Regions from separate parts of the Stenotrophomonas sp. SMYL41 genome, predicted to be linked through region 1. Evidence: predicted binding sites of a transcription regulator. Region 1 holds the regulator's gene; the other holds the start of a gene.
The links. The regulator FliA, encoded in region 1, starts transcription of late flagellar genes. The targets are predictions, from matches to a motif close to TAAAGTTTNNCNNNCNNNGGCCGATAA.
Positions count from the first base shown of each region.

Region 1 (4,413 bases):
GGCGGCGTCGAAGTGATGGGCCTGCAGCACGGCCTGGCCGGCACGCGCGGCGCCCAGCGCTTCCTCAGCGGCATGGCACAGCTCGACCATGGCGGTGACACCCAGGAAGCCGGCGCCGCCCTTCAGCGTGTGGTAGCCCCGGAACACCGCATTGAGCTGTTCGGCGTCCTGCGGTGCCTGCTCCAGCGACACCAGCTGTTCGCCGAGGCGATCCAGGATCTCCTGTGCCTCGATGATGAAATCGGCAGTGATGTCGTCGGATACAGCGCTCATGCTTACAGCCCCAGATCCGACAACAGGTCGTCGGCGTCGTTCTGCGAGACCGCGTGGCGGTCCAGTCCCTTCAGTGCCGGCCCGGCCAGTTCCGGGTCGGTGCGATGCTGTTCCGGCGGCAGGCCGAGCGCGCCGAAGCCTTCGTGCACGCGGCGGACGATGCCGACCACGCGACGGATGATCTGCCCGGTCAGGTCCTGGTAGCTCTGGGTCAGGGCGATCTCGGTGAGGTTGTGGCGGATGCGCTCGAGCTGCGCGTCCTGGCCCGGCTGCAGGCCTTCGGCGCGCAGCTGTTCGGTCAGGCTGCGGCATTCCTCGGCCAGGTCCAGGGTACGGTGGGTGGCCTGTTCGGTCATCGCCACCACGTGGTCCAGGCGTGCGCAGGCATCGTCCAGTTCCCCGGCTTCGCTGGGCACGGTCGGCAGTTCACCCAGTGCCTGTCCCAGCTCGCGGGCCAGCCGCGACAGGCCACTCATCATCGGCTGCGTGCGCAGCGCGACCAGCCCATCGATGCGCTGCCGCCACGCGGCTTCGTCACCGGACTCCAGTGCGTCCAGGGCTTCCTGCAGGCGCAGGGCGAGGGCGTTCTTGTCGACCGTGGTATCCATCAGGCGCTGGCTGCCAGGCGTTCGAAGATCTTGCCGAGCTTCTCTTCCAGCGTCTGCGCGGTGAACGGCTTGATGATGTAACCGTTCACGCCGTTCTGGGCCGCTTCGATGATCTGCTCGCGCTTGGCTTCAGCGGTGACCATCAGCACCGGCAGGGTCTTCAGCTTGGCGTCGGCGCGGATCGCCTTGAGCAGCTCGATACCGGTCATCACCGGCATGTTCCAGTCGGTGACCACGAAATCGAACGACTGGCTCTGCAGCAGCGACAGCGCGGCATGCCCGTCCTCGGCTTCGGCGGTGTTGGTGAAGCCCAGATCGCCCAGCAGGTTCTTGACGATTCGACGCATGGTCGAGAAATCGTCGACGATCAGGATGCGCATGTTCTTGTTCAAAGCAGAGTTCCTTTGTTGTTCATTCCGGGCGGCCGGGGGCAGACGCCTCGGGGATGTTCATTCTTCGAGGCCGGCATCGGCGGCCTCGAATATCTTCAGCCGGCCGCGCAGGCGCAGCACGGCCTGGCCGTGGATCTGGCAGACCCGCGACTCGCTCACGCCGAGCACGGCGCCGATCTCCTTCAGGTTCAGCTCCTGCTCGTAGTAGAGCGAAAGCACCAGCTGTTCGCGCTCGGGCAGGTGGCCGATCGCCTTGCCCAGCTCGCGGCCGAATTCGCCGCGCTCCAGGACCTGCTGCGGGGTCGGGCCGCCCTGGGCGACGGTGTCCAGTTCGCCCTGGTCTTCGATGCGCGATTCCAGGCTCAGCACCTGGCCACGTGCGGCGTCTTCCATCAGCCGCAGGTACTCGGGCAGCGGCATCTCCATCGCGGCGGCGACTTCGGTGGCGCTGGCAGCACGGCCCGTGCTCTGTTCCAGGCGGCGGATGGTGGCGGCGGCGTCGCGTGCACGACGGTGCACCGAGCGCGGCACCCAGTCGCCACGGCGGATCTCGTCGATCATCGAGCCGCGGATGCGGATCGAGGCATAGGTTTCGAACGAGGCGCCCTGGTCGGCGTCGTAGCTGCGCGAGGCTTCGATCAGGCCCATCATGCCGGCCTGGATCAGATCGTCGACTTCGACGCTGGCCGGCAGGCGTGCGGCCAGGTGGTGGGCGATGCGCCTCACCAGGTCCGAGTGCTGGGCGATGACCTCGTTGGCCGCCGAGCGCTGGACTTCCCTGTACTGGGCTGCGCCTTTCATGCGGCCACCCCGCGCTGTTTGAGAATGCGCTCGAGGAAGAACTCGACACCGCCACGCGGTTCGGTCGGTGCCTGCCAGCGCGCGGTGCGGCGTGCGATCTCGGTGATGGCCAGCGCCGATGGGCTGGACGGGTAGGCCTTCACCACCGGCTGCTGGCGCTGCACCGACAGGCGCAGCCAATCATCCTGCGGCACGCAACCCAGGTAGTTCAGCGAGACATCGGCGAGGAACTTCTCGCAGACGCGGGTCAATTTTTCGTACAGCACGCGGCCCTCGTTCGGGTCGCGCACCATGTTGGCCACCACCTGGATACGGTCCACGCCGCGCTCGCGCGACAGCACCTTGATCAGTGCGTAGGCGTCGGTGATCGAGGCCGGCTCATCGCAGACCACCACCACGGTGTCCTGCGCGGCCTGGCAGAAGGTCAGTACGCCATCGGTGATGCCGGCAGCGGTATCGACCACCATGATGTCCAGCTCGCGTTCCAGCTCGGAGAACACATTGACCAGGCCGACATGCTCGGCCGGGGCCAGTTCGGCCATGTGCCGGCGGCCGGAGGCGGCCGGGACCACCAGCACGCCGTTCGGGCCTTCGACGATGACGTCGTCCAGCGAGCAGCGGCCGGCAACCAGGTCGGCCAGCGTAAAGGTGGGGTTCAGCCCCAGGATCACGTCGATGTTGGCCAGGCCGAGGTCGGCGTCCAGCAGCAGCGTGCGCTTGCCCATGCCGGCCAGCGCCACGGCCAGGTTGGCCGACACGTTGGTCTTGCCCACGCCGCCCTTGCCGCCGGTCACGGCAATGGTGCGCACAGGGCCCAGCGGCTCGCTGCGGGTGGCCGACAGCGGGAAGGTCTTGGTCAGCTTGGCGTACTCACGCGACGGCATGGTTCAACTCCGGGTTGCAGGGCATATCGGCCGCTCGGCGCAAATCTTCAAGGCGAAGTACAAGATTGGCTGCACTGGCCCGGTGCAGGTCCTCCGGGACGTCCTGGCCATCGGTCACCCAGGTGATCGGCAGGGCGTGGTCCACGGCCACCGACAGGGCGTTGCCGAAGCGGCCGGTCTCGTCCAGCTTGCTCAGCACCAGGCCCTGCAGGTTGGCCGCACCGAAGCGGCGGACCACCTCGTCCATGTCGCCGAAGCTGGTGTTGGCCGGCAGCACCAGCAGCGTGCGCACCTGGCGGGCGGCGCGCAGCCACTGCAGCTGGGCAGCCAGGGCGCGGTCGCGCGGGCCCAGGCCGGCGGTATCGATCAGCACCAGCTTGTAGTCCTTCAGGCGTTCCAGCAGCTGGTCCAGGTCGGTGCCGCTGTTGGCTTCGTGCACGGCGATGCCGAGCTGGCGGCCGTAGCCATACAACTGTTCGCGGGCGCCGATGCGGGTGGTGTCGGTGGTGACCAGGGCGACGTCACGCGGCGCGTGCTTCTCGGCGAAGCGCGAGGCCAGCTTGGCGATGGTGGTGGTCTTGCCGGCGCCGGTGGGGCCGACCAGGGCGATCACACCGCCTTCTTCCAGCGGGTCGACCGGGGCGATCGGCAGCTTGCGCGAGATCAGCCCCAGCATCAGGCCGCGGCCGCGGTGGGCCTCGGTCTCCAGCGGGATCTGCATGGCCACGTCGCGGGCCAGGCCGGCATCGAAGCCGTATTCGTCCATCAGGTCCAGCGCGGTGGCGCGCACCGGGCAGCCACGCAGGCGCTCGTCGGTGAAGCGGTTCATCTCGCGCTCGATCACCTGGCGCATGCCGGCCACTTCCTGGCGCAGCTGGCGGATCTCGGCGTCGTCCTGGGCGACCACGGTCAGCGTCGGTGCCGGGGCCAGCATGGGGGCCGGGCTGGCGTCGACGGCGGCTTCGGCCGCTGCCGGTTCGCTGCGGGCGACCTCGGGCTGCGCATCGGTCACGGCAGCGGTCGGCAGCGGCGGTGGCTGCACGGCCGGTGCGGCGCTTTCGTGATGCGCCTCGTGCGGCGGGTCGATCTGGAAGCGGGCGCGGTTGGCCGGCGTGGCGCTGGTGGCCGCCGGTGCGACGATGGCTTCGGCAAACGGGGCGTAACTCTGTTCCGGCAGTGCCGGTTCGTTGACGGCGGCGCGCGCCAGGGTGGCGGCGAAGCCGGTGCTGCCGCGGGTCGGCACGATTTCGTCGGCGCTGTCCAGGGTGCGGCCGGTGGCACCGACGGCGGCACGGGCGAGGGCGGCGACGGCCGAGGTGGTGGCGGCGACCGGTTCCGGGGCCGGGGTGCTGCTGCGGCGGCGGGTGACCGCGGCGATCACCGCGTCGGCGGCGGTGCGCGGCCTGGGTGCCGGCGGCGGCGCCACGTCGCGGCGCGAGGCTTCCAGTGCACGCT
Region 1 is NZ_JAWIRX010000003.1:15,486-19,898, forward strand. It holds gene V3B30_RS04150 (chemotaxis protein CheA) at 1-273, opposite strand, end outside; gene V3B30_RS04155 (protein phosphatase CheZ) at 276-881, opposite strand; gene cheY (chemotaxis response regulator CheY) at 881-1,273, opposite strand; gene V3B30_RS04165 (RNA polymerase sigma factor FliA) at 1,331-2,074, opposite strand; gene V3B30_RS04170 (P-loop NTPase) at 2,071-2,958, opposite strand; gene flhF (flagellar biosynthesis protein FlhF) at 2,945-4,413, opposite strand, start outside.

Region 2 (4,413 bases), on a different contig from region 1:
CTCCAGCACCAACTACAGCTACTACCTGGAGAAGGTGGAAGGACGCACCAGCTGGAACCCGTTTGAAGGAATGTTCTGAGCCAACCGACCTGCGCCGGATGCGCGGCGAGGATGCACCCGACGCCCGGCCCCCGCCGGGCGTCTTCGTTTCCGGGATCACGCCGCGCGGCGGGCCGTGGCCTCCGGCTCGGCCTGCAGGCGGAAGCGCGACACCGCCACCGCCAGCTGCTCGGCCTGCTCCTCCATCGCGCGGGCGGCGGCGCTGGCTTCCTCCACCAGTGCGGCGTTCTGCTGGGTGGTTTCGTCCATCTGCACCACGGTCTGGTTGACCTGCTCGATGCCGGCCGACTGCTCGCGCGAGGCCGCTGAGATCTCGGCCATGATCTCGTTGACCCGGCCAACCTGACCTACGATTTCCTGCATGGTGCGGCCCGCGCCGTGCACCAGCTGTGCACCGGCACCGACCTGCGCCACCGAGGCGTCGATCAGCGCCTTGATCTCCTTGGCCGCACCGGCCGAGCGCTGTGCCAGCGCGCGCACTTCACTGGCGACCACGGCGAAACCGCGGCCCTGCTCACCGGCGCGTGCCGCTTCCACTGCCGCGTTCAGCGCCAGGATGTTGGTCTGGAAGGCAATACCATCGATCACCGAGATGATCTCGGCGATACGCTGCGACGACGCCTCGATCTGTTCCATGGTGTGCACCACCTGGCCGACCACCTCGCCGCCTTCGCTGGCCACGCCCGCTGCGGAACCGGCCAGCGCGTTGGCCTGCAGCGCATGGTCGGCATTCTGGCGCACGGTGGATGTCAGTTCTTCCATCGACGCGGCCGTTTCTTCCAGGTTGGCGGCCTGCTGTTCGGTGCGCCGCGACAGGTCACTGTTGCCCGCAGCGATCTCGCCAGCGGCTAGGCGGATGCTGGCCGCCGACTGCTGGATCTGGCCGACGATCCGGGTCAGCTGCTGCACGGTGCTGTTGGCATCGTCGCGCATCACCGCGAACACGCCGTGGAAGTCGCCCTGCATGCGGGCAGTGAGGTCACCGGCGGCGATCGCGCGCAGCAGCGTCGACAGCGCAGCCAGGTTGTGGTCGCTGACCTGCATCATCGTGTTCAGGGTCTCCACCATGCGGCGGAAATCATGGTCGAAGCGCAGTGCATCACCGCGCACGGCGAAGTCACCGGCGGCGGCAGCGGCGGCCAGCTGCTGGATCTGCTCGTTGATCGCAGCCAGGTTGCGCTTGGTGGTCGCCATCGCAGCGGTGAACTCCGCCTTCTCGCCCGGCAGTGCTTCCATGTCCACGCTGAGGTCGCCCACGGCATAACGCTGCATCACTTCAACCAGGCGCTGGGTGACCGCGTTGCTGGAGGCCACCAGCTGGTTGCTGTCGGCCACCATGCGGCCGTACTCGCCCGGGAACGCCGCGGCATCCATGCGGTAGCTGAGTTCACCGGCATCGTGGCGGCGCGCCATTTCGGCCTGCGCGGCCATCACCGCTTGCAGCTGGCCACGCATGCCCTGCATTGCATCCAGCAGGCGCCCTACTTCGTCGTTGCTGCGCGCCGGCAGCGTACTGTCCAGCTTGCCGGCGGCGACGTCGCCGGCCACTCGCACCGCTTCGGCGAGCGGGCGGATCGCCAGGCGGCGCAGCAGTACATAGACACCGGCGCTGAGGGTCAGCGCCGCGATCACGCCGACCAGCAGGGTCAGCCACAGCAGCTGGCGCGCTTCGGCCACGATCACCGCATGCGGCATCACCACGCCCAGCGCAAAGCGCTGCGGGGCGTTGCCCACGCGCAGCGGCACGTACACGCGCACGTTGCCGGCCGCATCGGGGCTGAAGGCCTCGAACGGACGATCGGCGGCGATGTCGGCCAGCATGCTGCGGGTCAGTGCATCGTTGCGCGGCTTGCCGATCTCGGTGGCATTGGCCGAGGCCAGCACCACGCCCTTCGGCGACAGCAGTTCCACCCGGCCGGCCCCCATCGGCTTCAGCGTGGCCAGGTGCTTCTGCAGTGCCGCCAGCGAGAAGTCCACGGTGAACACGCCCAGGAACCTGCCGTTCTCGACGATCGGCGTGCTCAACGTACTCATCAGCACCTGCCGCCCGGCGATGTCATAGGCGTACGGTTCGCTGACCTTCGGCAGCCTGTCGCGGCTGGGCGCCATGTACCAGTCACCGGAACCGCTGGCAGTCTCGGTGTAGTCGGTCATCACCGACTGCTGTGGCTTGCCGTCATGCCATGCCCAGTAGCTCATGTAGCGGCCGGTGGCATCGTGCGCTTCGGTGTTGACGAAATCGGCATCCTTGCCATCGAAGGCATCGGCCTCCCACATGGTGCTCTTGCCCAGCCATTCCGGATGGGCGCGCAGCTGCTCACCCAGCACGGCGGCCAGGCTGGCGCGATCGGGGACATCACCACGGGCGCGCTGGGCCAATACGCTTTCGACCATGGCATCGTTGCTGGCGAAGGCCGTACCAAGATCGGCCGCTACCCGGCGTGCTTCGGCGGTGGCCTCGCTGGTCATGGTCTGGCGCGATGCGCTGATCAGGCTGGCGCTGGCCTGTCGGTAGATCAGGAACGCGGTCAGGCCGAAGCACAGCAGCGCGATCGCGGCGGTGCCCAGCATCAGCTTGTGGGCGATGCTGCCCGGGCGGCGGGCAGCGGCGGAACGGGAAGAAGGCATGGGAGGGTCCGCAAGGCAGTTCAGGACGACCGGCGCCACCAGGGCACCGCGCAGGCCACCGGCCGCCGGGACGGGCCCGGCGCTGGAAGCGCACCGGGTTAGCGGCCGCCCGCCAACGAGGTTGAGGCAACCAGCCTGCACATTCCTGAATCCGCTCAGGGTCGGGGCAGCTACCCATCCTTTGCGTCGCCCTCACTCGGCCACGCGGTCCTTGATCCACTGCGCGCGCGGCAGTACCTCGATGCTGCCGACGGCGTACTGCTGCAGCACGTCGTCCGGCCCGAAGCACGGCTGCCAGCCCAGCTCGCTGCGCAGGCGGGCACTGTCGTAGACACGGTCGATGCTCAATGGCAGCGGCCAGCCACGGCGTTCGAATTCGGCCAGCAGTTGCGGCGCGCGACGGGCCAGTACGCTGCGCGGGTGGGTGGCCAGCTCCAGGCAGTCCTCTCGCCGGAACGGCGTCGGTGCGCAGGCGAGGTAGCGGGCGAATCGGGCGCCTTCGTCGAGCAGCAGTGCAGCATGTGCGCTGGCCACATCGCGGGCATCGATGCCGCGGTGCAGGCGGAACATCGCCATCCGTTCGGGCGGTTCCGGGAAGCACCGGCCCATGCGCAGCACGCGAACGCTGAAGCCCGGCGTGGCGGCAGCTTCAGCCAGGGTCTCGGCCTGCAGCTTGGTGCGATGGTAGATCGTGCGCGGCAGCGGCTCGGTGTCTTCGTCGATCCAACGGCAGCCACCGGCTACCACGGCATGACCGTACAGCGCCGTGGTGCTGGTCAGCACGAAACGCCGTGCGCCGGCTTCGCGCGCGGCCTGCAGCAGGTGCGCGGTTGCCTCCACGTTGATCTGCTGGAACACCGCGTCCGGCACCAGCCCGACATGCGGGGCATGCAGGGCCGCGGTATGGATGACCGCGTCGACGCCCTGCACCGCACGCGTGACCGCCTGGCGATCGGTGACATCGGCAATGATGCGCGTGGTGGCGAACGGACTGCGATCCAGCCCCACCACTTCGTGGGCGGCCGCCAGCGCACCGAAGATCGCGCGCCCGATGCGCCCGGAACTGCCGGTCAACAGAATCTTCATTGAGTCCATTCACTCGAAGCGCCCGGGAACTACCGGGATGCTTCGATTCTAGGCATGCAATCGCGCATCTGCGATAGGACAGCCATGCAATCGTGCGTTCATCTTGACGACTTCGCAGGCGCCAGCAGTTGCCGCGCGATGAACAGCGGATCGTCGCCACCGGCCACATCAGGCCTCACGCCGGTACGTTCCCAGTTGCCGCCGGTGCGCAGGTTGATCGGTTGCCGATCGGGAATACTGATCTGATAGCCATCGGGCAGCAGCACAGGATCGCCGAACATATGCGCTGCGCCGCCGCTGCGCGTGCCGACAATGCGCGCGCGCCCCAAGGCCTGCAGCGAGTAGGCGACGAACTCGGCCGCCGAGCCGGTGCGGCGGTCGATCAGCACCACCAGCGGTTTCAGGTAGGCGGGCAGGTTCGCCGGTGGCAGCGGTACCGGCGTGCGCCGGCCGCGCTGGTCCAGCTGCTGCACTGTGTCGATCTTCGCGTCCAGCAGCGTGCGTACCAACAGATCGGCACTTGCATCATCACCTCCCCCGTTCTGGCGCAGGTCCAGCACCAGGCCATCAGTGTCGGCCAGCAGCATGAAGGCCGCCGCCAGCTTCGGCCGTGCCAGATCCAGCGGATAGAAGGTACTC
Region 2 is NZ_JAWIRX010000017.1:71,222-75,634, reverse strand. It holds gene V3B30_RS17915 (DUF2628 domain-containing protein) at 1-79, shown strand, start outside; gene V3B30_RS17910 (methyl-accepting chemotaxis protein) at 157-2,688, opposite strand; gene V3B30_RS17905 (NAD(P)-dependent oxidoreductase) at 2,881-3,774, opposite strand; gene V3B30_RS17900 (S41 family peptidase) at 3,873-4,413, opposite strand, start outside.
Region 2: a site for FliA is predicted at 2,787-2,813, ahead of V3B30_RS17910 (methyl-accepting chemotaxis protein). Genes of this name have one in related genera too.